2 regions of the Acidovorax sp. FW305-C-20-28 genome follow, and region 2 is predicted to be linked to the other one. Evidence: predicted binding sites of a transcription regulator. Region 2 holds the regulator's gene; the other holds the start of a gene.
What was found. The regulator NrdR, encoded in region 2, represses ribonucleotide reductase genes. The targets are predictions, from matches to a motif close to CACNANATNTNGTG.

Region 1 (13,740 bases), on a different contig from region 2:
TTGGCGGGCGCAGCGGCTGCGGGCGCGGCCTGTGCGGCGCTGCTGCCATCACTGTCGGACGACACCGAGTTGAGCTGGCGCGTGTTCACGGTGCTCATCTCCACGTGCGTGGCGCTTTGCGTGCGCAGGTAGTAGGTGGTCTTGAGGCCACGCAGCCAGGCCAGCTTGTAGGTGTCGTCGAGCTTCTTGCCCGAGGCACCGGCCATGTAGATGTTCAGGCTCTGTGCCTGGTCGATCCACTTCTGGCGGCGCGATGCGGCTTCCACCAGCCACTGCGGCGCGACTTCGAAGGCCGTGGAGTACAGCGCCTTGATGTCCTGCGGCACGCGGTCGATGGGGTGCAGCGAGCCCTTGAAGTGCTTGAGGTCCATGATCATCACGTCGTCCCACAGGCCCAGGCGCTTGAGGTCGCGCACCAGGCCGCCGTTGATCACGGTGAACTCACCCGAGAGGTTGGACTTGACCGACAGGTTGCCGAACGAAGGCTCGATCGATGCATCCACGCCGATGATGTTGGAGATGGTGGCCGTGGGGGCGATGGCAACGCAGTTGGAGTTGCGCATGCCGTCCTGGGCGATCTTCTTGCGCAGGGCGTCCCAGTCCAGCGTGGCCGAGCGGTCCACTTCCACGTAGCCGCCGCGGGCCTTGGCCAGCATGTCCAGCGTGTCCAGGGGCAGGATGCCCTGGTCCCACAGCGAGCCCTTGTAGCTCGTGTACTGGCCGCGTTCCTTGGCCAGCTCGGTCGAGGCCCAGTAGGCGTAGTAGCAGATGGCTTCCATCGACTTGTCGGCGAACTCCACGGCCTCCTGCGAGGCGTAGGGGATGCGCAGCTCGTACAGGCTGTCCTGGAAGGCCATCAGGCCCAGGCCCACGGGGCGGTGGCGCAGGTTGGAGTCGCGCGCCTTGGTCACGGCGTAGTAGTTGATGTCGATCACGTTGTCCAGCATGCGCATGGCCACGGTGATGGTCTTCTTGAGCTTGTCGTGGTCGAGCTGGCCGTTCTTCAGGTGCTGCAGCAGGTTCACGGAGCCCAGGTTGCACACGGCGGTCTCGGTGTCGCTGGTGTTCAGCGTGATTTCTGTGCACAGGTTGGACGAGTGCACCACGCCAGCGTGCTGCTGGGGCGAGCGCACGTTGCAGGCATCCTTGAAGGTGATCCAGGGATGGCCGGTCTCGAACAGCATGGTCAGCATCTTGCGCCACATGTCGGTGGCCTGCACCGTCTTGGCGGGCTTGATCTCGCCGCGCGCGGCCTTTTCCTCGTAGGCCACGTAGGCCTTCTCGAAGTCGGCGCCGAACAGGTCGTGCAGGTCGGGCACGCTGGAGGGGGAGAACAGGGTCCAGGTGCCCTTTTCCATCACGCGGCGCATGAACAGGTCGGGGATCCAGTTGGCCGTGTTCATGTCGTGCGTGCGGCGGCGGTCGTCGCCGGTGTTCTTGCGCAGTTCCAGGAACTCCTCGATGTCCAGGTGCCAGGTCTCCAGGTAGGTGCAGACCGCGCCCTTGCGCTTGCCGCCCTGGTTCACGGCCACGGCCGTGTCGTTGACCACCTTGAGGAAGGGCACCACGCCCTGCGATTCGCCGTTCGTGCCCTTGATGTGCGAGCCCAGGGCGCGCACGCGCGTCCAGTCGTTGCCCAGGCCGCCGGCAAACTTGGACAGCAGGGCGTTTTCCTTGATCGACTCGTAGATGCCGTCCAGGTCGTCGGGCACCGTGGTCAGGTAGCACGAGGACAGCTGCGAGCGCAGCGTGCCGCTGTTGAACAGCGTGGGCGTGCTGGACATGAAGTCGAAGCTGGAGAGCACTTCATAGAACTCGATGGCGCGGGCTTCGCGGTCGGTCTCGTTGAGCGACAGGCCCATGGCCACGCGCATGAAGAAGCACTGGGGCAGCTCGATGCGCGTCTTGCGCACGTGCAGGAAGTAGCGGTCGTACAGGGTCTGCAGGCCCAGGTAGTCGAACTGCAGGTCGCGCTCGGGCTTGAGGGCGGTGGCCAGGCGGGCCAGGTCGAACTTCAGCAGGCGCTCGTCCAGCAGCTCGTTGTCCACGCCCTTCTGGATGAACTGCGGGAAGTACTCCACATAGCTCTGGCCCATTTCGGCCTGGGTGACCTCGCGGCCCAGCACTTCGCGCACGATGGTGTGCAGCAGCAGGCGTGCGGTGGCGTAGGTGTAGTCGGGGTCTTTTTCGATCAGCGTGCGCGCGGCCAGGATGGAAGCCTTGTAGACCTCGTCCATGGGGACGCCGTCGTACAGGTTGCGCATGGTCTCGGCCACGATGGGCTGGGCCGACACGTCGGCGCCCAGGTTCACGCAGGCCGACTCGATCAGGCCCTGCAGGCGCTGCACGTCCAGCACCACGCGCTTGTCGCCGTCCAGCACATGCAGCGCAGGTGCGGGGGCGGCCTGTGCTTCCTGCTCGGTGTGGCGCGCACGTTCCTGGGTGCGGCTCTCGCGGTACAGCACGTAGGCGCGGGCGACTTCGTGGTGGCCGCCACGCATCAGCACCAGTTCGACCTGGTCCTGCACGTCTTCAATATGGAAGGTGCCGCCGCCCGGGCGCGAGCGCGCCAGGGCGCGGGCCACGTTCTGGGTCAGCGTGTCCACGACTTCGCGCACGCTGGCCGATGCGGCACCCTGGGTGCCATGGACTGCCAGAAACGCCTTCATCATGGCCACGGCGATCTTCTGCGGCTCGAACGGGACCACGGCGCCATTGCGGCGGATGATCTGGTAATGGGCGAACGTGTGGTTCGCACCCTCGGGCGCAGAAGCCGCCTCGGAGGCATCCGTGGATGCGGGGCGGGTGGTGGACGAAGGCGTGTTCAAAGCAGCTTGCATGGATGTCCTCTTTTTGGGTGCTGTCTGGGATGTGCGGGCGGTTTTCGGTGCCGCCGGGGAGAGAAGCGATGCGCCAGCTTCTCGTCTGGCGCACACTATATATGGTGTGTCGATTGGCTTCAAGACACTACCGGTAGTGTACCGCCGACAGGACTGCCAAAATCCGAAACAGCGTGTTTCTCGGGGCATGGGACGGGCATCCGGATCCGCCGCGAACGCATGGCACACCACGGAGATGGGGGTGAAAACCACGCAGCGGCGCGCGATGTGGCGGGGTTTTGCGCGGCGGGCCGCATGCGCTCTGGCACGGCCCGCATGTGCATCTGCACAAAAAATATTTGCCTTGACAGGCCGTCGCAGTGCCGCGCGCAACACGGTTGCGGCCCCCTCATGGGACGGCCTGCAGTGCCGTGCCTGTCTCTCTGGCTATTTTTCGCCCTGGCCGTTCTCGCGGGGTGCGGCGCGGGTGGCTTCGGGAAAGCGCTCCATCGGCCAGCCCAGCGCCTGCTGCACGCCAGGCCAGTCGAAGCCCGCGCCCGGGTCGTGCTTGCGCCCCGGGGCAATGTGCTCGTGGCCCGCCAGGTGGGCGATCGGATAGCGCAGCGCAATGTCCCGGCACAGCCAGGCCAGGGTGGCGTACTGGGCGGGCTCGAAGCGCTCGCCCTCCAGGCCTTCGAGTTCGATGCCGATGGAGTCGTCGTTGCACTGAACCCGGCCCCGGTAGGCCGAGGGCCCGGCATGCCAGGCGCGCTGGTCGCAGTCCACGAACTGCCAGAGACGCCCCGTGCGGTCGATGAAGAAGTGCGCCGACACTTCAAGGCCGCGGATGCCCTGGTAATAGGGGTGCGCATCCCAGTCGAGGGTGTTGGTGAACAACTGGCGCACGGCTGGCCCCCCGTACTCACCCGGGGGCAGGCTGATGGAGTGCACCACGACCAGGTCGATCTGCGCCGCCGGCGGGCGCGGCCCGAAGTTGGGCGAGGGGTGGCGCACGGCCGCGCGGTGCCAGCCCTGCTCCCAGGCGAGGCCACCGGCATCGGCCCCGTCAGCCAAGGTCGTCATGCGCATCCTGGTCGTTGGGCACGGCGATGTTCAGGCGCGCGATGCGGTAGCGGATCTGGCGCAGGCTGATGCCCAGCCGCGCGGCCGTGGCCGTGCGGTTGAAGCCCGCCTCGCGCAGCGCGCGCACCAGGATGTCGCGCTCCTGCTGGTCCAGCCAGGCCTGCAGGTCGCTGGGCAGGGGCGTGACGGCACCGGGCATGGCCAGGCTGGCGGCGGCGGCGGCGGCGTGGGCCGGGGCTGCATCGGCATCCCGGGCATCCGGCACCGCCGGGGGCGCGAAGCCGGCGCTGTCGGCCAGCGGCATGGGTTGCAGGCTGTCGGCGGTGGCATGGCCTGCGACCGCCTGGCCCGCCGCCGGGGGCATGCCGTCCACGTGCAGCTCGTCCCCCTCGCTCAGGGCCACGGCCCGGTGCAGCAGGTTTTCGAGTTCGCGCACATTGCCGCTGAGCGGGTGGGCGGCAATCGCCTGGATGGCGTGCTCGGTGAGGGCCGGCACGGGCATGCCCGATTCCTGCGCGATGCGCGCCAGCAGCGCCCGGCACAGCGCAGGCAGGTCTTCGCGCCGCTCGCGCAGGGGCGGAATCACGACCTCGATCACATTGAGGCGGTAGTACAGGTCCTGGCGGAAGCGGCCGGACTGCACATCGGCCGCGAGGTCGCGGTGCGTGGCGCTCACGATGCGCACGTCCACGGTCTCCTCCTGCGTGGAGCCCAGGGCGCGCACGCTGCGCTCCTGGATGGCGCGCAGCAGCTTCGATTGCATGGCCAGCGGCAGGTCGCCGATCTCGTCGAGGAACAGGGTGCCGCCGCGTGCCGCCTGGAAGTAGCCATCACGGTCCTGCGTGGCACCGGTGTAGGAGCCCTTGCGGGCACCGAAGAATTCGGCCTCGAGCAGGTTCTCGGGAATGGCGCCGCAGTTCACCGCCACCCAGGGGCCGTCGGCGCGCTGGCTGCTGGCGTGCAGGGCCTGGGCGACCAGCTCCTTGCCGGTGCCCGACTCGCCGTGGATCAGCACCGGTGCCATGCCGCGCGCCACCTTGGCCACGCGCTGCTTGACATTGCGCATGGCGGCCGACTCGCCGACCAGCCGGTCCAGTGCCGATGAGGATGCCTGGGCATCGACCGCCGCACCCGCGCGGCCGCCCGGCGTGCGCGAGGCGCGGGGCGCGGGCACGCCGCCCGTGCCCTGGATGGCCGAGGCCACCACCGAGCGGAACTGCTTCAGGTCCACCGGCTTGGTCAGGTAGTCGAAGGCGCCGGAGCGCAGCGCCTCCACGGCGTTCTCGGCCGAGCCATAGGCCGTCATGACCACGCAGCGCTCCTTGCGCTGCTGCTCGCGCAGGTCCTGCAGCAGCTCCATGCCAAAGCCATCGGGCAGGCGCATGTCGGTGATCACGGCGTCGAAGCGGTGGGCCTTGAGCTGCTCGCGCGCCTCCTGCACGCTGGCGGCCGTCTCCACGCGGTAGCCTTCGCGCAGCAGCGTGAGTTCGTAGAGCGTGCGCAGATCGGGCTCGTCGTCCACGACAAGAATGGAGGCAGCAGGGGCGTTCATGGGCGAGGAGGAGGCTTTCAGACCACGATGGTGTCGAACAGGGAGCTGGGCTCGGCGGGGCGGGTGGTGCGCCGAAAGCCGACTGTAAAGGCATTGCCGCCGGTGTCGCCGCGCTGGGTCAGGCGCACGACCCGCTGGTAGCCGATGGAGGCCCCATGGCGCTGGCACAGCTCGCGGCAGATGTACAGGCCCAGGCCGCTGGAGCGGCTCTCGGACGAAAAGAAGGGCTCGAAGAGATGGCGCTCCACGGACTTGTCCATGGGCGCGCCATCGCTCCAGACCTGCAGGCTGATCTGGCCGGTGATGCTGGTGCGCGTGGTGATGCACAGCGAATCGAGCTCGGGGCCCATGTAGCGCAGGGCATTGTCCAGCAGGTTCACGAGCACGCGGCGCAGGTGCTCGGGGTCGAACTCCACATGCGCATCGCCCGCCCCCAGGGCCACCAGGCCGCGCCGTGCGGCCGGGTCCTGGCCCTGCCAGTCGCTCCAGACCTGGGCCACGGCCTGGTCCAGCTGCAGCGTGGAGGCCGGCGAATGGCTGATCTGGTGCTGCACGCGGGCGATGTCCAGCACCTCCTCGGCGATGCGCGCCAGGCGGTCCGCGTTCTGCTGCACCATGTGCGCCAGGCGCTTGTGGCCGGGGTCCGTGAGGTCTTCCTCCAGCAGCGCGTTGGCCTGCACGATGGCCGCCAGGGGGTTGCGGATCTCGTGCGCGACGGCGGCCGACATGCGGCCCATGGCCGCCAGCTTCTCGGTGCGCAGGCGCGCCTGCATCTCGCGCAGGTCGTGCAGGAACATCACGCACAGCCGCTCGCTGCCGGCCTCGCGCGCCAGGGTGCGCGAGGAGGTCAGCCAAGTGCGCACATGCAGCCCGGTCGGGCTCTCACCGGGGTGCAGCAGGTCGGCGTCGGCGGTCTGGGGCTGCTCTTGGCGGAAGGTGCGGCGTGCCAGCTTCACCAGGGGATCCCAGGCCGCCGCGTGCGTCAGCGAAAAAGGCAGGGGCGGCAAAGGGGGCTGGCCCAGCAGTTGCAGGGCGGCGGGGTTGGCGTTGTGCACCGTGTCGTTCTCGTCCACCACCAGCACGCCGTCCGCGAGGTTCTGGATCACCAGGGCGCTCACCTGGGTCTGCACCCGCGCCGCCATGCGGCTTTGCTGCGCCACTTCCTGCTCGCGCGCCAGGCGCGTGGCGAGCTGGTGCACCAGGTAGGAGACGATGAAGTAGCCCGTGCCGGTGAGCGCGCTTTGCAGGTAGCGCTGCGGGTCGTCGACCCCGGAGCGTGCGCCCAGCCAGGCCAGCCCCAGCAGCATCAGCGTCACCCCCGCCGTCGTGCCCAGCGCCAGGGTGAGCGTGCCCAGCACGGCGGCCATCAGGATCGGCAGGCCAAACAGCGGGGTGTAGTTCAGGGCGCCCGAGTGCAGCAGCTGCAGCGAGCAGACCACCGCCAGGTCGATGCCGATGGACGGCAGCCAGTGCATGCCCGTGCCCGGTGGGGGAGGCCGGTGGCGTGCCAGGATGCGCATCAGCACGGTGGCGACCAGGTAGGCCACCGTGACCGCCAGCGTGGCCGGGTCCAGGGTCTGGTTGACCGCCTGCCCCAGGGTCTGCAGCAGCACCAGGGCGATGGCGACCATCACCCGGGCGGTCAGAAAACCCTTCCACAGGCGCAGAAAGGGCGCCTCCACCGCCACGAGCAGGTTGCTGGCAGGCGGGCTGTCCGCCAGGGTCGCTTCAGGGCTTGCCAAGGCGTTGGTGCTCCAGGCTGCAGTAGGTGTGGCCTCCCTGGACCAGCGCCTCGGCACGCGGCACATGCACGCCGCAGTGTTCGCAGGCCACCATGTCCTGGGGCAACGCGGGCGTGCGGGCCTTGCCGGGCCGGGCTTGTCCGGGCGCGGCGCGGTTGCTGCGCCAGATGCCGATGGCCACCACCAGCACCACCAGCAGAACAAGGTACTTCATGCGCTGCGGCCCAGGATGACCTCGAGCACGAAGCGCGAGCCCACATAGGCCAGCAGCAGCAGGCCGGCCCCGGCATAGAGCACGCCCACGGCGGTGCGCCCGCGCCAGCCGAAGCGGGCCCGGCCCAGCAGCAGCGTGGCAAAGGTGATCCAGGCCATCAGCGAGAAGATCGCCTTGTGGTCCCAGCGCCAGGCGCGGCCGTAGAGGGCATCGCCAAACAGCCAGCCGGCCAGCAGCGTGGCCGTGAGCAGCACGAAGCCGGCCGTCACGAAGCGGAAGGTCAGGCGCTCCAGCGTGAGTAGCGGAATGCCGCTGTGCGGGTCCTCCGCCAGGCGGATGTGGCGCTCGGCCCGCGTCATGAGCCAGGCATGGACCACGGCCGCACCGAACAGGCCATAGCAGGCAATGCCCAGTGCCAGGTGCAAGGGCAGCCAGGCCGAGGCCGAGACATGCAGCGGCTGGCCCGGGAACAGCAGGGCCAGCACGATGGCCACCGCACCCAGCACCGCCAGCACCCAGCGTGCCTGCATCTGGGGAAACAGCTGCTTCTCGACCGCATACACCGTGAGCACCAGCCAGGCCGTCATCGACAGGGCCGGCGCAAAGCCGAAGCGCGGCGCCTCGTTCCACAGCCCCAGCACCAGCGTGGCGCCGTGCAGCAACCATGCCGCCAGCAGGGCGTTGCGCATGCCTGCCGCCCCCAGGCGCGAAGCCGCAGCCGCGGGCATGGCATAGGCCGCCGCTGCGGCAAGCGCGAGCAGCCAGCCCAGGGGAGACGCACTGGGTAAAATCATGGCTCAGAGTTTAGTAGCCTTTCGCCTTATCGCCAGTGCCCTGGCGCGCACGCGGCTTGCCCGCGCGCAACACCGGAACAATTCCTATGGCCTCCGCCCTTACCGACAAACTCACGCGCCTCGTCAAGGAGATGCGCGGCCAGGCCCGCATCACCGAATCCAACGTGCAGGACATGCTGCGCGAGGTGCGCATGGCCCTGCTCGAAGCCGACGTGGCCCTGCCCGTGGTGCGGGATTTCATCGCCCGCGTCAAGGACAAGGCCCTGGGCCAGGAGGTGCTGGGCTCGCTCAAGCCGGGCCAGACCCTGGTGTCCATCGTCAACCGCGAGCTCGCCGCCACCATGGGCGAGGGCATCTCCGACATCAACCTGGCCGCCCAGCCGCCCGCCGTGATCCTGATGGCCGGCCTGCAGGGCGCGGGCAAGACCACCACCACGGCCAAGCTGGCCAAGCACCTGATCGAAAAGCGCAAGAAGAAGGTGCTCACCGTCTCGGGCGACGTCTACCGCCCCGCCGCCATCGAGCAGCTCAAGACCGTGACCAAGCAGGCCGGGGCCGAATGGTTCCCGAGCACGCCCGAGCAAAAGCCCCTGGACATTGCCCATGCCGCGCTCGACTACGCGAAGAAGCACTATTTCGATGTGCTGCTGGTCGATACCGCCGGCCGCCTGGCCATCGACGAAGCCCTGATGAAGGAAATCAAGGACCTGCACGCGGCGCTGAACCCGGTCGAAACCCTGTTCGTGGTCGATGCCATGCAGGGCCAGGACGCCATCAACACGGCCAAAGCCTTCAAGGAGGCCCTGCCCCTCACCGGCATCGTGCTGACCAAGCTCGACGGCGATTCGCGCGGCGGTGCGGCCCTGTCCGTGCGCCAGATCACCGGCGCGCCGATCAAGTTCGCCGGCGTCTCCGAGAAGATCGACGGCCTGGAGGTCTTCGACGCCGAGCGCCATGCGGGCCGCATCCTGGGCATGGGCGACATCGTGGCCCTGGTGGAGCAGGTCACGGCCGGCGTGGACATCGAGGCCGCGCAGAAGCTGGCTGCCAAGGTCAAGAGCGGCGACGGCTTCGACCTCAACGACTTCCTCTCCCAGCTGCAGCAGATGAAGCAGATGGGCGGGCTGTCCAGCCTCATGGACAAGCTGCCCGCCCAGTTCACCGCCAAGGCCGGCGCCGTGGACATGGACAAGGCCGAGAAGGACATCAAGCGCAAGGAAGGCATCATCCAGAGCATGACCCCGCTGGAGCGCCGCAAGCCCGAACTCATCAAGGCCACGCGCAAGAAGCGCATCGCCGGCGGCGCGGGCGTGCAGGTCCAGGAGGTCAACCGCCTGCTCAAGGAATTCGAGCAGATGCAGGAAATGATGAAGAAGATGAAGGGCGGCGGCCTGATGAAGATGATGAAGAAGATGGGCGGCATGAAGGGCCTCGGGGGCGGCGGCATGCCCAAGATGCCGTTCTGACCCCGGCGTCCGTTTCTTCCAGAAACCCTGAAGGCAGCGCTGCGGCCTTCAGGGTTTTTTCATGGGCGGTGGCGGCAGCGGCCAGGGCAGCCAGTGCCAGGGGTGGTCGCGGTTGGCGAGCCATTGCGCCACCTCTTCCTCGGTGAAGGCCACGCCCAGGCTGTCGGCGCGCGAGTGGGCGACCCACTGGCGGCGGCCGCGTGCATAGGCGCAACCGAAGTCCTCCCAGCTGTGAAAGCAGTCGGCCGCGCGCTGCGCGTTGTGGTGCAGGATCTGCCACTGCGTGGCTTCGTCCAGCCAGCCCAGCAGCGCCGCGGTGCGTGTGGCGAAGGCCACGCGGGCGCAGGCCAGGGCCATGGCATCGCGCGGGGCATCGTCGGGGCGCAGGGCATCCAGGCCCATGCGGAACCAGCGTTCGCGCAGTTGTGCGGGCAGGGTGGCCCGGAGCCGGGCTTCGTCCATGTCGCTGCGCAGGCCCAGCAGGTGCAGCAGGGCCGGGCGCAGCGACTGCTGCAGCGACTCGGTCAGCAGGGGCATGCGTGCATCGGCAAAGCCGCCCTTGATGCGGCCGAACGCCATGGGGTCGGCGAGGGCCAGGGCCCAGCTCCAGTGCGCGTCCAGCACATACTGGCGCCGCAGGCGCGGGCGCCCGTACCAGCGCAGGAAGGGGCCCAGCACCCACAGCAGCAGCCGCCAGGCCAGCCAGGCCAGCAGGCAGAACACCAGTGCGAAGACCAGCCAGGCGATCATGGCGTGCCGCCCCCCGTGTCCAGTGCGGTCGCCACGGAAGCCGCCAGCGGCAGGCCCTGCAGCAAGGCCGGGTCGCGTGCCGCCACCAGCCATTGCACCAGCGGTGAGGGCGCGGGCAGCTCGCGCACCAGGGCGGGGCGGGCCTGGACCAGGCGCACCTGGTCCTCCTCCTGCACCACGTCGCGCACGGTGCACCAGCCCTGCGCCGTGCGCACGATGCCCATCTGCAGCGCATCGGCGGGCGCCTCCTCGCAGGTCGGCAACTGGTTGAGCAGTGCCAGCACCTCGCCCTGGTAGCGCTCGACGGGCGGGCGGTTCTGCTTGCCCTTGATCTGGTCGATGGCCAGGCGGCCGTCCTCGCGCACATGGGCGCTGATGGTGATGTGCGGCACCTGGCTGGCCGTGCGGTAGGAAAACAGGCGCAGGCGCCCTTCCTCGCAGGCCTTGGCATAGTGCTCGCCGTAGCCGCCAGCCAGGCTGCGCCGGTTCGCGAACTGGCCCAGGCAGTGGCGCATCATCTGGCTTTCATAGGCCATTTCGGCACGCAGGTGCGCGCTGTCGGGGCGGAACTCGATGAAATGCCCCTGCTCGCCCTGCCAGGCCAGCGCCACGGCCTCGGGCAGGTGCTCGCGCCAGCCGGCCGCGGCCTTGGCCTCGTAGGCGGCATGCTCTTCTTGCCACAAATCCAGAGCCTGCGGCGCGGTCACGCGCTGCAGCTTGCCCTGCAAGGAGGTGCCTTCGCGCGACAGCAGAAATTCCACCAGCCGGGCTTCCAGCGCCAGCACCGCATCGGCCTCGGGGTCGATCCACCACAGGGGGATTTCCGGCGCTGCTGCATGGCGTGCGGGGGCCTCGCCCAGCCGGGCCAGTGCCCAGGGCGGCACGGGGGCCGGCTGGAGAAGGGCCTGCGCCTGCTCGCGCTGCGTGACGGCCTGCAGCACCGGTGCCGGCGCCTGCAGGTTGCCCACCACATGCCGGTAGAAGTGGTTGAGCAGCCAGGCGCGCACCTCCTCGGGGTCGCCGCGCGCGCTGGAGCGCCGGCCGATGGCGCTGCGGATCGCGGGGGCATTCACCACGTCGCGCGCGCCGTAGGTGCCGCGTGCAGCGGCGGCAAGGGCCATTACCAGAATTTCCACCAGGGCTTGCCGGCGCCCATGGCCTTCTTGCAGCTGGCAATGTCGTCGCGCGCATAGCCGGCCTGCTCGGCGTCGCTCTCGTCATTCGGGCGCACCATCTTGAGCGACTCCTGGTAGAGCGCCATGGCCTGGTCGAAGTGCTTGGTGTTCTCGTACACATTGCCGGCCACGCGGCGGATGCCGGGCAGTGCATTGGCCCGCACGCGTGGCATCACGCGTTCCAGCCGGGCCAGCGCATCGGCGGGTTGTGACCATGCCAGGTTGCGCAGCATGACCAGCAGGGCGCCGAGGTAGTCGTCTTCGTTCTCGGCCTGGTCATCGCGGGTGAGGCCATTCCACCATTCGTCCAGGCGCTGCAGCCAGATGTCGATTTCGTTGTCGCGGTCCAGCTCGTACAGGGCGCGGCACACGGTCTTGAAGTAGCCCGTGGGATCGTGGCGGCTGTAGCCGTAGTCCAGCGAGTAGTGCCACAGGGTGTCGGCCGCGGCGATCAGCTCGGCCTTGCGCTCCGAGGCCGAGTAGCAGGACACGAGGCCGTTGTGGTGCTCGGCGAAGGGGCTGGTCTCCAGGCCCTTGTGGTGCAGCGCAATGGCCTTGTCGTATTCCTTGAGGTTCCAGCGGTAGTAGATGGCCAGGTTGTTGCACAGCATGGAGTAGACATGCACGTCGCCATCGCGGAACCAGCCTTCGCCGGTGGCGAAGAAGGCCTCGAAATGCACCACCGCCGCCTCGTAGTAGCGCGCCTTGAGGGTGTCGATGTCCTGCTCGGGCCAGTCGTCGTCACCGCTGGCGCCGCAGGCCTGCTGGAGGTTGAAGTCCAGCCACACGCCGATGTTGTAGCACCAGCCGGCGGCGGGCGAGGCCGCAAACGGCTGCTGCAGGGCCTTGGCGACACCATGCACCTTGACCCGGCTGACCCACAGCGCCTGCAGCAGGTCGGGCGCGGCCATGGCAGGCTCGCGCACCGCCGTCTCCAGCAGCGGCAGGGCGCGCGCATGCGCCCCTTCGGCGAACAGGCGCAGGCCGTCCAGGCAGGCCAGCACCGGGTGCTCCGGCAGGGCCAGGCGCGCCTGGGCCAGGTGGTGGTCGATGAAGGCCTCGGGGTCTTGTGGGTACTCCACCCAGCTGGCGTCGTCCATGGCCGCACTGGCCAGCGCCAGGTGCCAGAAGGGGTGGGCGGTGGCGCCCCGGGCCAGGTGGGCCTTCATTTGCGCGAGGGCGACCGTGCAGGCATGGCGCATCGAACCGGGGCGCTTGCTGCTGGCGCTTTCGAAGGCCAGCTGCGCGGCCTCGTCCATGTGGCCGGCCTCGATCAAGAGGTCGAGCACGAAGATGCTGAAGTCGTCTTCCTGGTCATTGGTCAGGCCGAAACGGCCCTGCTTGGCCAGGGCCAGCGCCGCTTCGAGCTGGCCCTGGCGCTGCAGCGCCCTGGCCTGCAGCCGGGCGCGGCGCACGGAGACGTCGCGTTGCAGCGGGCGGGACAGGTCGGCCGGCATGCGCGCCGGGATCTGCTGCACGATGGTGTCGATGCTGGCGGGGTGCAGGGCCACGAACTGCTCGCCCAGCTTCAGCCAGTCCTCGTGGTCCACGTCCTGCTCCGGTGCGGCATTGCGCAGCTGGTCCATGGCCTGCTGCACCAACTGCTGTGCCTGGGCCGCGTCGCCCTCGGCGGCGGCCACCTCGGCCAGGCGCGTGGCCAGCACCGCCTCGTCCCAGGCGCGGTAGGCCCGGCGCTCGGGTTGCACCACCTGCAGCGCATAGCGGGCCTGGGCGCAGCGGCGCCACACACCATAGTCCTTGCTGCGCTCGGCCTGGCCCGACAGGTGTTCCCAGGCCCGGTCGGATTGCTGGTCCAGCGGCGGCTGGGCCAGCAGGCGCGCCATGGCGTCGAGCGCCTGGTGCAGCAGCGCCACCTGCTCGGGCAGGGCGCGCAAGGCCTGGGTGCGCGCGAAGCCGGCGTCCACCTGTGCATCGTGGCGTTCGGCGGCCGGCAGCGCATCCAGCATGGCCGCGGCATGGCTGTCGATGGCCTGCAGGGCCTTGGCCGGCTGGCCGGCGCGCATCCACAGGTCGTGCACGCGGTGCAGCACCTCCAGCGAGCCGGGCAGCAGGGGCTGCAGGCCCAGCATGTCGGTCAGGGCCTGCATGCGCCGCGCGTGGGTGCTTTCCTCGCCCTCTGCCTGC
Region 2 (17,743 bases):
GGCCTTGGCCGCGTCGCGCTGCCAGGCCAGGGCATCGGCGATGTTGAGCTTGGGCGCGGCCAGCAGGGCCTGGGCTTTTTCGGCCCACTCGGCGGCAATGGCTTCCTGGCCCTTGGCACGGCGGATTTCGTCGAGGCGCTCGCGCACGGCGCGGGCGGCGCCCTTGTCGCGGCCGCTCAGCTCCTTGAACACTTCCTGCAGCTGCTCGGGCGCCGGCTGGGTGGCCAGCCAGTCGCGGATGCGGGAGGCGCGCTCACCCGAGGTGGCGGCAGAGAAGGCGCCGCCGGTCAGTGCATCCAGGGGATGCGCCTCTTGGGTTTTGGCCGGGGCCGGATTCACTTCAGGTGCGTCGGACATTTTGCTGCGGGAAAAAAATGGAAACATGGATCCAAAGGATTACGAACGGCCATCCCTGCATCCGGGTGGACGCGCAAAGCCCCCAGGGCTTGCGCCAACCCCCAGCAGGTGCATGGCAGAAAACGGGCTATTTTCACCGGGTTCGTGCAGGCGGGCCACCAGCCGTCCTGGCGAGGGGATTCCTCGGGGGAAGTCCTGTCCAGGGCCACCCGGTGCGCGGGCATCTGCACCCTGCCTTGCAGGGTTGCGGCGTCTCCCCGGGGCCTGTGCCCGCTCTGGGAATTGCCCCCATTATCTATATATATGCGGCAAGCCCCCATTCAATGGCTTGAGGCAGTTCAACCCGGGCCCATCCAGGCTTGGCCGCAAGCACGGCGGCAAGCCGTCAGCATGCACCTCCCCAGCCACGGCAGGCGCTGGCGCACAGGGCAAAACACCTGCCCACAAACGAGAAAGCCCGGGGGACTCTCCGAAGTGGACAGTCTCCCGGGCTTGACGGCTGACACAACGGTCTTTTGCCATCGTTTCGCACTGCGGAGATGAAGGTCCGCTGAGCGAGGAGGCAAGGTATTGCCTCCAGGGGGTGCCGTGGAAGTTTCATCTGCTGCACCGCGGCACTGAATGCCCATCGGCGGGAGAGTTCGCTTCGTCTGGCGATGCCTGAAATCAACAGGCCACTGAACCTTACCAAAGTCGCTTCGGGACCTCAAGCCGGTTTTGCAATGGGTAGGAAAAAGCCGATTGAATTTGACATCGCGGCGTCATGGCCCTCTGGTGCACACCGCCGGCCTTCCGAGGGAAAAAACCCAAAAACCTGTGTTTATTAACAGATTTTTCATTACAAATTCATCTAACATTGCAATTTGTTAGTATTGACTAGCTATTTGGTGACCTCCTAGAATCCGCCAGCCTCAAAAACGGCTAGTAAAAACCCCAACCCCGCTGCCGAACCCGGCTAAGTCAACTCACGGCCCTCTTGCTTTTTGCAGGCCCTGAAATTGATGGCGTACCAATCCAGGTGATACGCCTGATCCTGCCAACCACCCCGTGGTTGCAGGGCCTCAGGGAAGCGCCCCAGAAAGGAAGAGCTATGACAGCGTCAGGAAAAGTGGTCTCGGGCGTGCGAACCTTCGCCGCCGACGTGACCGAAGGTTTTCTTGAAATCACCCACAGCAGCTTCGCCCTCATCGGGCTGACCGTTGCATTCATCGCAATCGCACTGACCGCCCGGCCCGACCTGCGCCAGGCTGGAGAAGAAAGACTCATGAACTGGCTGCAGGCGCGCCAGGTCGCCGTGCTGGGCATGCCCATCGAGCCCGAAGCGAGCGAACGCGCCACCGCAGGCAACCCCAAGGACCTGCCCAAGGAGCAGGCGGCCGTGGCCTTCTGGCTGAGCAAGAAGTACCGCGTGGCCCCCGAGCCCCTGAGCGTGCTGGTGGCCGAGGCCTATGAGCTGGGCGCGCGCAACAAGCTCGACCCGACCCTGATCCTGGCCATCATGGCCATCGAGTCGAACTTCAACCCTTTCGCACAAAGCGCCGTGGGCGCCCAGGGCCTGATGCAGGTGATGACCACCGTGCACACCGAGAAGTACCAGAACTTCGGCGGCCACTTCGCGGCCTTCGACCCCGTGACCAACCTGCGCGTGGGCGTGAAGGTGCTGCAGGAATGCATTGCCCGCGCCGGCTCGCTCGAAGGCGGCCTGCGCTACTACGTGGGCGCAGCCAACCTGCCCGACGATGGCGGCTACACCGCCAAGGTGCTGGCCGAGCATTTCCGCCTGCGCCAGGTGGCCGGCGGCCGCGCCATGCCGACCAACCCGCCGCCCACCCTGTCCACGCAGGCACCGGTGCAATCGGTGCCCGCCTCGGCCAAGCTGCCGGCATCCGCCTCGCCGGCCAGCGGTGGCAGCGACAAGGTGGCCTTGCTCTCGCAGCCCTCCTGACAGATCTGCGATCCCGGCGCAGTCGGGCGCTGCCTGGGATACACTACGCAGGTACGCAACTGGCGATAGGCGCAGCCCGCAACCGGGTTGCCGCTGACGTGGAAACCGACAAGGGCTGGCCCCTTGTGAACCACTGGGGAGCGTGCCGCGCGGGTGCCATGCCTGCCGCGTTCCGCCGTTCGCCTGGGCAGCCCTTGTTTCAAGGGACACAAGTTCATAGGACTGCCACACCATGTACGACCGCAATATTCTTGTCGAACAGACCGACCCCGAACTGTTTGCCGCCATCACGGCCGAGAACGCCCGGCAAGAGCACCACATCGAGCTGATCGCCAGCGAGAACTACGCCTCTCCCGCCGTGATGTGGGCCCAAGGCACCCAGCTGACCAACAAGTACGCCGAGGGCTACCCCGGCAAGCGCTACTACGGTGGCTGCGAGCATGTGGACGTGGCCGAGCAGCTGGCCATCGACCGCGTCAAGAAGATCTTCGGCGCCGAAGCTGCCAACGTGCAGCCGCACTGCGGCGCATCGGCCAATGAGGCCGTGTTCCTGGCCTTCCTCAAGCCCGGCGACACCATCATGGGCATGAGCCTGGCCGAAGGCGGCCACCTCACGCACGGCATGCCGCTGAACATGTCGGGCAAGTGGTTCAACGTGGTCTCCTATGGCCTCGACGCCAACGAAGTGCTGGACTACGACGCCATGGAGAAGAAGGCGCACGAGACCAAGCCCAAGCTCATCATCGCAGGTGCCTCGGCCTACAGCCTGCACATCGACTTCGCACGCTTTGCCAAGGTGGCCAAGGACGTGGGTGCGATCTTCATGGTGGACATGGCCCACTACGCCGGCCTGATCGCCGCGGGCGTGTACCCCAACCCCGTGCCCCATGCCGATGTGGTCACCTCCACCACGCACAAAAGCCTGCGCGGCCCACGCGGCGGCATCATCCTGATGAAGGCCGAGCACGAGAAGGCCATCAACAGCGCCATCTTCCCCGGCCTGCAAGGCGGCCCGCTGATGCACGTGATCGCCGCCAAGGCCGTGGCCTTCAAGGAAGCGCTGGAGCCCAGCTTCAAGGCCTACCAGGAACAGGTGATCAAGAACGCACAGGTCGTGGCCGAAACGCTGACCGCACGCGGCCTGCGCATCGTCTCCGGCGGCACGCAAAGCCACGTGATGCTGGTCGACCTGCGCGCCAAGGGCATCACCGGCAAGGAAGCCGAGGCCGTGCTGGGCTCCGCCCACATGACCATCAACAAGAACGCCATCCCCAACGACCCTGAAAAGCCGATGGTGACCAGCGGCGTGCGCATCGGCACCCCCGCCATGACCACGCGCGGCTTCAAGGAAGAAGAAGCCCGCGCCACGGCCAACCTGATCGCCGATGTGCTGGACAACCCGCGCGACGAGGCCAACATCGCCGCCGTGCGCGCCAAGGTCAATGCGCTGACGGCCCGCTTCCCGGTCTACCGCTGATCGACAGCGGCGCCGCGCGACCATGAAATGCCCCTTTTGCAGCCACCAGGAAACGCAGGTCGTCGAGACCCGGGTGTCTGAAGAAGGGGATTTCATCCGCCGCCGGCGCCAATGCGGCGCCTGCGACAAGCGCTTTACCACCTACGAACGGCCGGAAGTGAACTTCCCGGCCATCGTCAAGAAGGACGGCCGGCGCATCGAGTACGAACGCGGCAAGCTGCTCGGCTCGTTCAACCTGGCGCTGCGCAAGCGCCCCGTGAGCACCACGCAGATCGACAGTGCCATCGAGCGCATCGAGGAAAAGCTGCTCAACCTGGGCCAGCGCGAGGTGCTCTCCAGCCGCATCGGCGAGCTGGTGATGCGCGAGCTCAAGAAGCTCGACAAGATCGCCTACATCCGCTTTGCCAGCGTGTACCGCAGCTTCGAGGACATCGACGATTTCCGCGCCATGGTGGACGAGGTGCGCAAGTAGCAGCCGCCTGCAGACTTTGCGGCGCTGCATGACAATGCACCAGTGAAGACCCGCCATTTCCTGCAGCTGGTGCTGCTGTCTGCCCTGTGGGGCGCCTCCTTTCTTTTCATCCGCGTCGCGAGCCCTGTGCTCGGCCCCAATGTCATGGCGGCCCTGCGCATCGGGCTGGCCACGCTCACGCTCATGGCGCTGATGCGCCTGGCCGGTGAGCGCTGGCCCTGGCACCACTGGCGCGAACTGGTGGGCCTGGGCGCGCTCACGGTGGCCATTCCCTTCCTGCTGTATTCCTGGGCTGCGCTGCACCTGCCCGCGGGCTACAGCTCGCTGCTCAACACCATGGCCGTGCCCTTCAGCGTGATCGCAGCGGCCTGGCTCAAGGAGGATACGCTGAGCACACGCAAGTGGCTGGGCTGCCTCTGCGGCTTTGCGGGCGTGGCGCTGATCGTGCAACTGGGCCCGGTGGCGCCCACGCCGGCCCTCCTCATCGCGGCCGTGGCGTGCATGGTGGCCTCGGCCTGCTACGGCGTCTCCACGCCCTGGATGAAGCGCGCCACCACGCGCATGCCGCCGCTGGCGATTGCCGCCGGCATCCACGGCACGGCCCTGCTCATGCTCACACCGGGTGCTGCCTGGAGCATGCCCGAGGCGCAGTTCACGCCCGGGGCGCTGGCGGCCGTGGCGGTGATGGGCATCGTCACCTCGGGCCTGGCCTACTGGCTCAACCTGCGCCTGCTGGCCCAGGTGTCGCCCGTGGCCGCCATGAGCAGCGCCTTCATGATCCCGCTGTTCGGCGTGGCCTGGGGCCATTTGTTCCTGGGTGAGGCACTGGGCCCAGGCATGCTCTGGGGCGGCATGCTGGTGCTGGTGGCCACGGGGCTGGTCACCGGCTTCAACCCGCTGCGCTGGCTGGGCGCGACCTTCCAGCGATCGTAGGAGGCTGCCTACAGGGCCGTTCGCCCAGGTCCGGGGCGGCCCGCCCTGTCGCCTGCCGACAATCAGGGCATGGACCAGCCGCCCCACCCGACCGCAGCCACCGCCCATCCCGTTCACCGCGCCCCCCTGCAACCCGAGCAGCCCCCACCGCAGCACGCCTGGCAGTTCTTTCGCGCCGGCGGCGTGGACCAGGTCATCATCCAGACCGGCCAGGACATCGCCCACCTCGCCGAACTCGACCAGAAGCTCTGGGTGGCCCTGGCCTGCCCCACACGCGGCATCGAGTTTGACGAACGCACGCTGGACCTGATCGACACCGACCAAGACGGTCGCATCCGCCCGCCCGAATTGCTCGCCGCCTGCGCCTGGGCCTGTGCCCGCCTGCGGGACCCCGAGGAACTGGCCCGGCCCGGCGATGTGCTGGAGATCGACGCCATCCACGATGGCACCGAGGAGGGCGCGGCGCTCGCCGCCGAGGCCCGGCGACTGCTCGCCATGGCCGGCCGGCCCGAGGCCACCGCGATCGCCCTGGCCGATGTGCTGGAGCGTGGCAAGCAGCTCAGTGCAATGCGCTTCAACGGCGACGGCATCATCACCGCCGACACGGCCGGCGACGACACGGTGGCGCGCGAGGTCATAGTCCACATCATCAGCGTGCACGGCGGCATTCCGCCGGCCACCGACAAGCAGTTGCCCGGCATCGACCGCGAGCGTGCCGAGGCCTTCTTCGCCGACCTGAACCAGCTCAAGGCCTGGGCTGCCCAGGCGCGCGAGGCCACCACGGGCCTGGCCCTGGGCGAGCGCACGCTGGCCGCCACCGAGGCCATGAACGCCGTGGCCGCCAAGGTCGAGGATTTTTTTGCCCGCACGCGCCTGGCCAGCTACGACCCGCGCGCGGCCACGGCACTCAACCCGTCGCTGGAGGAGTACAGCGCCATGTCCGGCAAGGACCTGGGCCTGGCCTCGCCGGCCATCACCACCCTGCCCCTCGCCCCCATCACGCCGGGCGGCGCCCTACCCCTCTCACGTGGTGTGAACCCGGCCTGGTCCAAAGCCTTGCGCAATTTCCGCGAGCGCACGGTGGAGCCCCTGCTGGCCCGCACCGATGCCGAGAGCCTGACCCAGGACGAGTGGCAGCTGATCCAGAAGGCCCTGGCCCCTTGCCAGCAGTGGCTGGCCGACCGGCCCGCCACCCGCCTGGACGCCCTGGACGAAGAGGTGCGCGAGGCCCTGCTCGCCGGGGATGCCGAGCAGCGCGTGATGGCCCTGATCGCCGAAGACGAGGCCGAAGAGGAGCACAACCAGCAGGCCCTGGCGCTGGAGAAGCTGCTGCGCTTCAAGCAGGGGCTGCTGGAGCTGCTCAACAATTTCGTCTCGTTCTCGGCCTTCTACCAGCGCCGGGGCGCCATCTTCCAGGCCGGTACGCTGTACCTGGACGCGCGCAGCTGCGACCTGGTGGTGCAGGTGCCCGACGCCGCGCGCCACGCCAAGCTGGCCGGCCTGGCCAAGACCTACCTGGCCTACTGCGACTGCACGCGCAAGGGCCACAAGATGGGCATCGTGGCGGCCTTCACCGCAGGCGACGTGGATTTTCTCTTCGTGGGCCGCAACGGCGTGTTCTACGACCGCGACGGCAACGACTGGGACGCGACCATCACGCGCATCATCGAGAACCCCACGAGCATCCGCCAGGCCTTCTTCTCGCCCTACAAGAAGTTCGTGCGCATGGTCGAGGAGCAGGTCGCCAAGCGCGCCTCGGCCAGCGACGCGCGCGTGCAGAAATCCCTGGGCACGACGGCCGGCACCCTGGCCAGCACCGACGCCAAGACCGCGGGCGGCACGGCCGGCAGCCTCACCACGCTCCCCGGCGCAGCGCGGCGCACGGACGTGGGCACCGTGGCCGCCATCGGAGTGGCACTGGGCAGCATCAGCGCGGTGCTGGTGGGCATCTTCGGCAAGTTCGTGGACCTGGGGATGTGGATTCCCCTGGCGATCCTGGGCATCGTGCTCGCGATCTCGGGGCCGAGCATGCTGATCGCCTGGCTCAAGCTGCGCCAGCGCAGCCTGGGGCCCATCCTGGATGCGAGTGGCTGGGCGATCAACGGGCGCATGCGGGTGAACACGCGGCTCGGGGGTTCTCTGTCGCAGACGGCCAAGGTACCGGTGAATGCGCGGCGCATGCTGGATGATCCGTTTGCGGAGTCGCGCAGTCCTGTGTGGGTGGCGCTGGGGGTGTTGGTGGCTGTTGTGGTGGTTGTGTTCGTGGCCTGGCGGGCGCATTGGCTGGATCGGTGGGTGCCGCGGGTGACCGTGACGGCTCCCGTGGCTGCGCCGGCTGCGGTGCCTGCGTCTGGGGCCAGTGGTGCGGCGGCTGCTCCTGTGGTGGTGGGGCCGGCGGCTTCTGTGGCTGCACCGGCTCGTTGAGTTTTGGGGTCGTTTCAGTTGCATGCCTTCGCTGAGGGCAGAGGCCGGGATGTGCGCCCGGACTCCGATCTCAATCAAGGCACGCAGCAACCACACCAACAAACCAAAGATCACCGCCCCCGAATCAAATCCGCCACCTTCATCCTCTCCAACCCCGCACTGCTCCAGAACGACCCCAGGCTCTCCGCCCGCTCCAGCAACAACTTCTCCACCAACGGCTCGGCCGGAGTAGCCAGAGGATCCACCAGCAGCAGGTACCGCGGCTCGGCCACATCCGCCGCATCGGGATCGCTCGTGGCGTCGTTGATCTGCCCGACCCAATCCAGCGAGACCAGTGCATCGAGCACCGGCTCCAGCTGCAGCACATCGAGCCGCAGCAGCAGTGCCAGCTCGCCCGCGCGCAGCCCCTTTTGCGCATGGCGGCGCGCCAGGTACAGCTCCTGCAGCACCTCCACCGCGAGCTGGAAGTGCCAGCCCGCCACGGTGCCGCGCCGGGCCACCCCGGCCAGCAGGCTGGGCAGGTAGGCCGTCACCACCGCGCCCAGCAGCACGATGACCCAGGCCACGTAGATCCAGACCAGCAAAATGGGCAGGGTCGCAAACGCGCCGTAGACCACCGAATAGGTGGGCACGTTGCTCAGGTAGATGGCCAGCACCCGCTTGGCCAGCTCGATGCAGACCGAGACGAACAGGCCCCCGGCCCAGGCGTGGCGCCACTTCACCGGGGTGTTGGGCACATAGTGGTACAGCGCGGCCATGCAGCCCGCCAACACGAAGAACTGGATGGAGTCGAACAGCAGCTGCACTCCGCTGGGCAAGGCCCGCACCAGGCCGCCCGAGGCCGACATGACGTACGAAGTCACCGCCAGGCTCACGCCCAGCAGCAGCGGGCCCAGGGTGATGGCGGCCCAGTAGATCAGCACGCGCTGGCCCAGGGGGCGCAGGCGGCGCACGCGCCAGATGTCGTTGAGCGTGCGGTCCATGGTCAGTATCAGGGCCAGCGCCGTGGCCAGCAGGATGCTGAAGCCCGCCACGCCCAGGCTGCTGGCCTTGGCCGCGAACTGGGTCAGGTAGCCCAGCACCTGGCGCGAGATGCTGTCGGGCACCAGGCTGTCCACCAGCCAGCGCTGCAGCACGTCCTGCACCTTGCCGAAGATGGGGAATGCGGTGAACACCGCCAGTGCCACCACGAAGAAGGGCACCAGCGCCAGCGTGGTCGTGAAGGTCAGGCTGCTGGCGGTCAGGCCCAGGTGGTCCTCGCGAAAGCGCTCGCGCAGGGTCTGGGCCGTCGTTTTCCAGGGGAAATGCGACAGCTGCGTGATCAGCGCTTCGATGCGCAAGGCTACAGTCTGCAGGGTCAAGGGCATGGCCGATATGATCCCAGGTCCGGGAGAGGACCACGGGGTGTTGTGGAACGCTGGCTGCATCGCAGGGATGCGCCAGGCGCATCCAGCACGCATTGTGGGCCCAAGCGCGGCGCAGGCCACCAGCGAAAATGGACAGCCTGCCAGCCGTGCCCCCTCTTTCCATTCGTTGTTACCTGACCTGCCACCGATGACCGCTCCCCTCCCCGTCTCCGACCATGCCATCGCCGCCACCCGCTGGGCGGCCACCGGCAGCGTGATGGCGCTGATCGTGCTGTGCCTGGCCTGGGAGCTGGTGCTGGCCCCCGTGCGCCCCGGCGGCTCGTGGATCGCCCTGAAGGCGCTGCCGCTGTGCATTCCGCTGGCCGGCCTGCTCAAGAACCGCATGTACACCTACCGCTGGGTGAGCCTGGTGATCTGGCTGTACTTCACCGAAGGCGTGGTGCGCGGCTGGGGGGACAAACCGCCCTCGCAGTGGCTGGCCTGGGCCGAAATCCTGCTGTGCCTGGTGCTGTTCACCGCCTGCACGCTGCACGTGCGGCTGCGCCAGCGCAACGCCAAGGCCATGGCAGCCATGGCGCCACCCCCAACCCAGGAGGGGCCGGCACAGGCCCCCGTGGCGTGACCGCTCCACAGCACACACGCCCACCACAACACCCGCCCACGCCCCTCCATCCACGCTGCGCTGCGCCACCAGGCAACAGCAGCCCCTGACGCCGTAGACGAAAGGCCACCGACATGACCACCAACACCCTCCTCGACACCCTGCGCACCCTGGTCGGCCCGGCCAACGTGCTGGCCGATGGCGACCTGACCGCCTGGGAGCAGGACTGGCGCCGCCGCGTGCGCGGCAAGGCCCTGGCCGTGGTGCGCCCGGCCAGCACACAGGAAGTGGCCGCCGTGGTCAAGGCCTGCGCCGCGGCCGGCACCGCCATCGTGCCGCAGGGCGGCAACACCGGCCTGGCGGTGGGCTCCACGCCCGACGACAGCGGCACGCAGATCGTGCTGAGCCTCACGCGCCTGAACGCCGTGCGCAACATCGACACCGACAACCTCACCATGACGGTGGAGGCCGGCTGCATCCTGCAGAACCTGCAGGACGTGGCGCAGAACGCGGGCCTGCTGTTCCCCCTGTCGCTCGCGGCCGAGGGCAGCTGCACCATCGGCGGCAACCTGGGCACCAATGCCGGCGGCACGCAGGTGGTGCGCTACGGCAACGCGCGTGACCTGTGCCTGGGCCTGGAGGTCGTCACCGCCCAGGGCGAGGTGTGGGACGGCCTCAAGGGCCTGCGCAAGGACAACACCGGCTACGACCTGCGCGACCTGTTCGTCGGCAGCGAGGGCACGCTGGGCATCATCACCGCGGCCACGCTCAAGCTCTACCCCGAGCCTGCGGCGCGCCTCACGGCCTGGGCCGCCGTGCCCTCCATGGAGCACGCCGTGGCCCTGCTGGGCCTGGCGCACAAGCACCTGGGTGCAGGCCTCACGGGCTTCGAGGTCATGGGCCAGTTCGCGCTGAGCCTGGTGGGCAAGCACATGCCGCAACTGCGCGTGCCCTTCCTGGGGGACGAGAACGCGCCCTGGTGCGTGCTGCTGGAGAACTCCGACAGCGAATCCGAAGAGCATGCGCGCGCCCGCTTCGAGGCGCTGCTGGAGACCGCCTTCGAGGCCAGTTGCGTGACCGACGCCGTGGTGGCCGAGAACCTGACCCAGGCCCAGCAGCTGTGGCACATCCGCGAGAACATTCCGCTCGCGCAGGCCGAAGAGGGCCTGAACATCAAGCACGACATCTCGGTGCAGATCTCGCGCATCCCCGCCTTCGTGGCCCACACCGACGCCGTGCTGCGCCGCGAGATCCCGGGCGTGCGCCTGGTCAACTTCGGCCACCTGGGCGACGGCAACCTGCACTACAACGTGCAGGCGCCCGAGCAGGGCGACCCCAAGGCCTTCCTGCGCGACCACGAGGAGCATGTGCACCAGCTGGTGTACGACGCGGTGGCCGAATTCGGCGGCTCCTTCTCGGCCGAGCACGGCATCGGCGAACTCAAGGCCGACAAGCTCGAAAAGTACCAGTCGCCCGTGGCCCTGTCGATGATGCGCGCCGTCAAGCAGGCGCTGGACCCACAGGGCATCATGAACCCCGGCCGCGTGCTCAAGCACTGACAGGAGCATCCCGCATGGCGACCTCCGTGAACGTCCGTCCCGTCACAGCGAGTGACTATGCAGCATGGCGCCCGCTCTGGGACGGCTACAACGCCTTCTACGGGCGCTTTGGCGCCACCGCACTGCCCGAGCACATCACCGCGAGCACCTGGCAACGCTTCCTCGATCCCGCCGAGCCGGTGCACTGCCTGGTGGCCCAAGAGGGTGAAGGCAGCAACGGCACCCTGCTGGGCCTGACCCACTACCTCTACCACCGCAGCATGACGCGCATCGAGCCCGTGTGCTACCTGAGCGACCTGTTCACCCGCGAAGCGGCACGTGGCCGCGGCGTGGGACGCATGCTGATCGAAGCGGTGTACGGGCAGGCGCGCGCAGCCGGCTCGTCGCGTGTGTACTGGCAGACGCAGGAGGGCAATGCCGCAGGGCGTGTGCTGTACGACAAGGTGGCCAAACACCACGGCTTCATCGTGTATGCGAAAGAGCTTTGACGGGCCCGCTTTCCTGCCTCCAAACGTAAACGCTGCAAGCGGCAGAAAAACCTTGCGGCATTACGGCCCGTAGGGCCAAAACAGGCCTGCAGCGGTGGTTCAATCAGCGCCTTTTTTCGCTTTTTGACACCGCGTTTTGAATTTGCATTCTTCCTGGCCGCGCGCCATGCGCGTGGCCACGGCGGCCATGGCATTGGCCCTGGGCGCCGCCCCCTCTTTCGCCCGCAACCCCTCCTCCACGTTTCTCGACAGCCTCCCCGGCCTGCGCAGCGCACCGCCCACCGGCTTCGTGCATTGCCCGCAGTTCTTCGTGGGCGGCAAGCCGCCGCCGGTACCGCGCCGCGCCCAGCAGCGCGAGTTGTGCTACGAAGCCTTTGCCGTGCTGCACAGTGGCCAGACGCGCACCCCGGTCTACGTGGCCCAGCGCCTGAACCGCCAGGTGCTGGAAGGGGCCCACGAAAAGCGCTCCGACAAGTTCTTTGCGGACGCACGGCTGCCGCGCAGCGAGCGCGCCGAGCTCGACGACTACAAGCGCTCGGGCTACAGCCGCGGCCACATGGCCCCGGCGGCGGACATGGACACGCCCACGGCCATGGCACAAAGCTTCTCGCTGGCCAACATGGTGCCGCAGGACCCCAAGCAGAACGGCGGCCCCTGGGCCCGCATCGAGCAGGACACGCGGCGCTATGCGCAACGCGCCCGCGGTGATGTGTACGTGATCACCGGCCCGGTCTTCGCGACAGGCGGCCCGACCATCGGCGCGAACCAGGTCCATGTGCCCACGCACCTGTTCAAGCTGGTGTACGACGCCACCACCCAGCGTGCCTGGGCGCATTGGCAGGCCAACCGCCCGGACGAGCGGGCCGGGCCGCCCATCAGCTACCAGGAGCTGGTCAAACGCACGGGCGTGGAGTTCCTGCCGGCCCTGGCGGCACCGCACTGAGCACCGGCGCCCGCCTGCACGGAAAGCGCATCTGCAAACTCGCATTCCTTCGTTGGAATGCGCGCAGCGCCTGCCCACAATGGCCAGGCGCGGTCATGGATGGATGCGCCACGGGGCCCGCAGGGCCCTCGGTTGTTTTGGTGATATGCAACTGACGCGAAAGTCGTTCTCCGCCAACCCCTGCTTCGGGACAATGGCGGCATTCCACGGCCACCGGCATCCATCCAGCGATCCGCCCCATGAACACCCCAAGGAGCCTCGACATGCTGCTGCCCGTGACCACCGAGGACCTCGACCTGACCCCACCCGATGGCGCTTTCTGGAAAGTGCTGCGCCACCTCGCCGTGGGCCTGGTCGTGGCATGCGCCATTGCACTGATTGCCGGCTTCCTGGCCTCCACAGCGGGCGGAGGCGCATGATGAAACACACAACCGCTGCCCTGCCCAATGCACTTGCCGAGCGCGTCCTGGCACTGACGGCCAAGGCCTGGGGGATTGCACCACCCTCGCCTGCAGCCCTGGTGCGGCGCGCACCCCATGGCTATGTGCGCCAGCGGGTGCGCCGCAGGGCATTGCAAGGGGCATGCGCACCCTTGCCGACCCCGCTGCTGGCGCATTCCTGGTGATACCGCCCACCGTTTTTCGATCCGCATGACCTCTCCCCGCCCCCAGATGCACCTCGGTGCCTTTTTCTTCGGCGTCGGCCACCATCTGGCCGCCTGGCGCCACCCCGATGTGGACCCCGGTGCCGCCAGCCGCATCGAATCGCTCCGTGAATGGACACGCATTGCCGAAGCCGCCAAGTTCGACGCCATCTTCTTCGCCGACAACGTGGGGCTGCCCGGCCCACCCGACGCGGTAGTGACCAAGAATGCGCTGTGGTACCCGCTCGATCCGCTCATCGCCCTGGCAGCACTGTCGCAGTCCACCACGCACATCGGCCTGGTGGCCACGGTGTCGTCCACCTACCTGCCGCCCTACCACCTGGCGCGCAAGTACGCCTCGCTGGACCAGGTGAGCGGCGGGCGCAGCGGCTGGAACCTGGTCACTTCGGGCAGCGACTTCGAGGCGCGTGCCTTCGGGCTGGAGCAGCAACTCGCCCACGCCCACCGCTATGCCCGGGCGCACGAGTACGTGAAGATCGTCAAGGGCCTGTGGGACACCTGGGAGGACGAAGCCTTCATCCACGACAAGGCCGCCAACCGCTTCTTCGACCCCGCCCGGCTGCACCGCGTGGCCCACTCGGGCGAGCACTACCAGGTGCATGGCGGCCTGCAGACGCCGCGCGCCCCGCAGGGCTACCCGGTGCTGGTGCAGGCCGGCTCCTCGGGCGATGGGCAGGACCTGGCGGCCGCCACGGCCGAGGTGGTCTTTACCGCACAGCAGAGCGCGGCCGAGGCACGCGCCTTCTACAACGGCCTCAAGGCCCGGCTGCCCGCCTACGGCCGCACGCCCGACCAGCTCAAGATCCTGCCCGGCATCTCGCCCTTCGTGGGGCGCACGCGGCAGGAGGCGCAGGACAAGTTCGACCAGTTGCAGGGGCTGATCGACCCGGTGCTGGGCGTGGGCCTGCTCTCGACCTTCCTGGGCAATGTGGACCTGTCGGGGTACGACATCGACGGGCCGTTTCCGCAGGACCTGCCGGTGACCGAAGGCTGGAAGAGCCGGCAGGAGCTGTTCGAAGGCATGGCGCGGCGCGAGAACCTGTCCATCCGCCAGCTCTATGAAAAGGTCGCGGGCGCGCGCGGGCACTGGACCCTCGTGGGCACGCCCGAATCCATCGCCGACGAACTGGAGCACTGGTTCACCACCGGCGCCGCCGACGGCTTCAACGTGCTGGCGCCCACCCTGCCCCACGGCCTCACGGACTTTGCCGACCTGGTGATCCCCGAGCTGCAGCGCCGCGGCCTGTTCCGCACGGAGTACCAGGGCCGCACGCTGCGCGAGCACCTGGGCCTGGCCCGGCCGGCCCACCCCGCAGCGCGGCAAGGCGCCCGCGGCAACACCACGTAACGCGCTCGGTGCGTGCCATGTTCACCGCTACCATCGTCCGGACAATGACCAAGGGAGAAGACAGCGGTGCTGCATCTGGAAGAACTGCGCGCAACGCGCACGCAATGGTATGAAGCCTATGTGGCCGGCGACACGCGGCGGCTGGCCGAACTGGAAGACGCCTCCTTCTTCGTCGTGAGTGAAGCCGGCATCGAGGCCGGCGCTGAGCGCCTGGCCGGCATTGCCAGCGCCGTCCGCGCGGGCCGCTGGTTCCCGGCGGGCAGCCGCACACTGGACGCGCAACTGGAGCTGCAGGCGGTCAGCGAAGGCATCGTGTCGGCGCGCGGCCTGGGCCGCATCGCCACGCCGCGCGGTGAGCATCCCCCCGTGCTGTTCACCGAACTCTGGCAACGCTCCGCACAGGGCTGGCGTGCGCTGCACCTGCACTACCACCCGCAGCCACGCCCATAGATGAGTTGGTTCTTAGGAACCCACGATTGCTTCGTTCCCCCGCACACGCCTTCCCCCTAGAGTTCGACCCCTGCACTGCACCACCACCGGTGGTTGCGGTGACGATCAACGAACGCAAGGGGAAAAAGGAATGTCAGGACGGGATGGCAAAAAGGGACAGCGCTGGCGCACCCTGGCGGGGGCGACGCTGCTGGGCCTGGCGCCGCTGATGGCCCAGGCCGAGGGCAAGATCAGCATTGCGCAGCAGTTCGGCATCGGCTACCTGATCCTGGACGTGGTGCGCGACCAGCAACTCATCGAAAAGCACGGCAAACAACAGGGCCTGGATGTGCAGGTGGAGTGGGCCGCCATCTCGGGCGCCACGGCGATGAACGAGGCCCTGCTGGCCGGCTCGCTGGACGTGGTGTCCGCCGGCGTGCCGCCCATGCTCACACTGTGGGACCGCACGCGCGGCAAGCAGAACGTGAAGGCCGTGGCGGCGCTGGGCTCGCTGCCCAACTACCTGCTGACCAACAGCCCCAGCGTCAAGACCTTGAAGGACCTGGGGGAGAAGGACCGCATCGCCGTCCCCGCCGCGGGCGTGGGCTTTCAGTCGCGCACCTTGCAGATCGAAACGGCACGCGTCTTCGGCAAGGACGACTTCAAGCGCTTCGACAAGATCTCGGTGAGCCTGCCCCACCCCGAGGCCACGGCCGCGCTGATCGCGGGCGGCTCGGAGATCAACACGCATTTCTCCAGCGCACCGTTCTACTACCAGGCCCTGGCCGCCAACCCCAACATCCGCAAGCTCATCAGTTCCTACGACATCCTGGGCGGCCCGGCCACGTTCAACGTGCTCTACACCACGCAGAAGTTCCACGACGAGAACCCCAAGACCTACAAGGCGTTCTACAACGCGCTGGTGGAAGCCGCGCAGATCATCAAGGCCGACAAGGCCAAGGCTGCCGAGATCTTCATCCGCGTGCAGAAATCGAAACTCGCGCCCGAGCTGGTGCGCAAGATCGTGGAAGACCCGGAGAACGACTTCACCGTGTCGCCGCACCGCAGCTTCGTCTATGCGAACGAGCTGGAAAAGCTCGGCGTGCTCAAGAACAAGGCCGCCTCGTGGAAGGACTATTTCTTCGAAGAGGCGTACACGCAGCCGGGCTCGTGATGTGGGGCCGGGCGCGGGTCTGGTAAGGTCCGCGCCCATGCTGTTGCCCACCTCCTCGCTACACCCCTCCACGCCCGCCCTGGCGGCATCGCTGATCGACGACCCGTTCTACCAGGCCATCACCATCGACTTCGCGCACGATGCGGCTGCGCGCCTCACGGTGCTGCAGCACTACCTGGACTGCGCCGTGCGCGAGGCGCAGCGCGGCGGCCTGTGCCATGTGCCCGAGGACCCGCGCCTGGGCATGGCCATCTGGAGCCTGCCACGCCCTGCCGATGCCGAGCAGGCCGATGCGCAGGCCAAGCTGGCCTACTTGCAGACCGTGCTGGGCCCCCAAGGCATGGACAACTACCACCGCATCATCGCCTTCATGGGCCCGCGCGCCAGCGGCGCCGAGCTGCAGGGCGCCTGGTACCTGTCCATCCTGGGGATCGATCCGGCGGCGCAAGGGCAGGGCCTGGGCGCTCGCCTGCTGGCCCCGGCGCTGGCCTCGGCCGACGAGGCCGGGGTGGCCTGCTACCTGGAGACGTTTTCGCCACGCAACGAAAGTTTTTATGGGCGCATGGGGTTTCATGCGCTGGCCTCGCACCTGGAGCCGGTGACGGGCGCGCCCTACACTGTCATGGTCCGTCCTGCACAACGGTAAAACCATGCACCTCCCCGACCTGTACCACGCCATCACCGCGCACCGCGGTGAATTCACCTGCGAGCGGATCAACCACCAGCCGCAGCAAACCAAGACCGTGCACTTTGCCCATACGGTGACCCCGCCCGGCGACAACGCCGGCCTGCCCGCCGTGGGCCGTCTGGCCGAGTTCTACGGCACCTTCGGCAGCATCCTGTTCTACGTGGATGCCGTCACCGGCGATGGGGCCAAACACATCGCGCATCCCGACGAATGGGCATCGCTGCACGACGACTTCAACGACTGGATCGAGCACCTGGACGACGAGGAGCGCGCCGAGATCCTGCCCGAGTGGATAGCCCATTGCACCGCCATTGGCGAGAGCCCGCGCACCGGCAACTACATCCTCATGGTGCTGGAGGGCGACGAGGCCGGCAAGGTGTTCGAGTTCGACCACGACGGCTTCGAGTTCATCGAGCGCGCCGACGACCTGGTGGCCTATGCAGAAAAGCTGCTCGACCTGGATGCAGGCCTGCTGGTGGACATCGCCTCGCACATGCGCTTCATCGAGGCCGACCAGGTGCAGTGGTGGATTCTGGAGATGGTGGACAACCGGGGGAACCGGGTGAGCACGGAGGGCTGAGCGTCTCGTACGGATTTGCGTTCGACCGTATAACTAGGCGGGAAGCCGCAGACAGTGCTGTAGCACGGCAAGGCGAACCAACGACGTTAGACGGTTGAAGGCGAATCCGTATCAGCCCTGCTGCGCCGGGTGTGCGGCAGCCCAGTCCTGCGCGGCCTGCCAGCTGGGCGGTACGCAACCCCGCTCCTGCACGCACAGGCTGGCGCTGGCCAGGGCGTGGCGCAGGGCCTGCTGGTAGGAGGCAGCAGGCAGGGCTGCGATGAAGTCCGCCATGCCGGTGGGTGCCAGGCTGGC

Region 1: AC3WOH_RS28480 (ribonucleoside-diphosphate reductase subunit alpha) is a predicted target of NrdR. The motif match lies at 2,934-2,947, and genes of this name have one in related genera.

What each region holds. Positions count from the first base shown of each region.
Region 1 covers NZ_JBYSYM010000033.1:59,485-73,224, forward strand. Annotated here, with positions in the region: gene AC3WOH_RS28480 (ribonucleoside-diphosphate reductase subunit alpha) at 1-2,840, opposite strand, end outside; gene ampD (1,6-anhydro-N-acetylmuramyl-L-alanine amidase AmpD) at 3,267-3,902, opposite strand; gene AC3WOH_RS28490 (sigma-54-dependent transcriptional regulator) at 3,886-5,454, opposite strand; gene AC3WOH_RS28495 (sensor histidine kinase) at 5,472-7,175, opposite strand; gene AC3WOH_RS28500 (PP0621 family protein) at 7,183-7,410, opposite strand; gene AC3WOH_RS28505 (cytochrome C assembly family protein) at 7,407-8,204, opposite strand; gene ffh (signal recognition particle protein) at 8,291-9,670, shown strand; gene AC3WOH_RS28515 (DUF1266 domain-containing protein) at 9,719-10,420, opposite strand; gene AC3WOH_RS28520 (hypothetical protein) at 10,417-11,541, opposite strand; gene AC3WOH_RS28525 (hypothetical protein) at 11,541-13,740, opposite strand, start outside.
Region 2 covers NZ_JBYSYM010000013.1:158,044-175,786, forward strand. Annotated here, with positions in the region: gene AC3WOH_RS16665 (DUF349 domain-containing protein) at 1-384, opposite strand, end outside; gene AC3WOH_RS16670 (lytic transglycosylase domain-containing protein) at 1,448-2,302, shown strand; ZMP/ZTP riboswitch at 2,348-2,498, shown strand; gene glyA (serine hydroxymethyltransferase) at 2,535-3,779, shown strand; gene nrdR (transcriptional regulator NrdR) at 3,802-4,251, shown strand; gene AC3WOH_RS16685 (DMT family transporter) at 4,294-5,184, shown strand; gene AC3WOH_RS16690 (hypothetical protein) at 5,254-7,608, shown strand; gene AC3WOH_RS16695 (YihY family inner membrane protein) at 7,719-8,975, opposite strand; gene AC3WOH_RS16700 (DUF2069 domain-containing protein) at 9,163-9,597, shown strand; gene AC3WOH_RS16705 (FAD-binding oxidoreductase) at 9,711-11,135, shown strand; gene AC3WOH_RS16710 (GNAT family N-acetyltransferase) at 11,150-11,623, shown strand; gene AC3WOH_RS16715 (DNA/RNA non-specific endonuclease) at 11,790-12,566, shown strand; gene AC3WOH_RS16720 (hypothetical protein) at 12,806-12,985, shown strand; gene AC3WOH_RS16725 (hypothetical protein) at 12,985-13,191, shown strand; gene AC3WOH_RS16730 (LLM class flavin-dependent oxidoreductase) at 13,217-14,578, shown strand; gene AC3WOH_RS16735 (DUF4440 domain-containing protein) at 14,645-15,028, shown strand; gene AC3WOH_RS16740 (ABC transporter substrate-binding protein) at 15,159-16,181, shown strand; gene AC3WOH_RS16745 (GNAT family N-acetyltransferase) at 16,219-16,827, shown strand; gene AC3WOH_RS16750 (SMI1/KNR4 family protein) at 16,832-17,449, shown strand; gene AC3WOH_RS16755 (PfkB family carbohydrate kinase) at 17,561-17,743, opposite strand, start outside.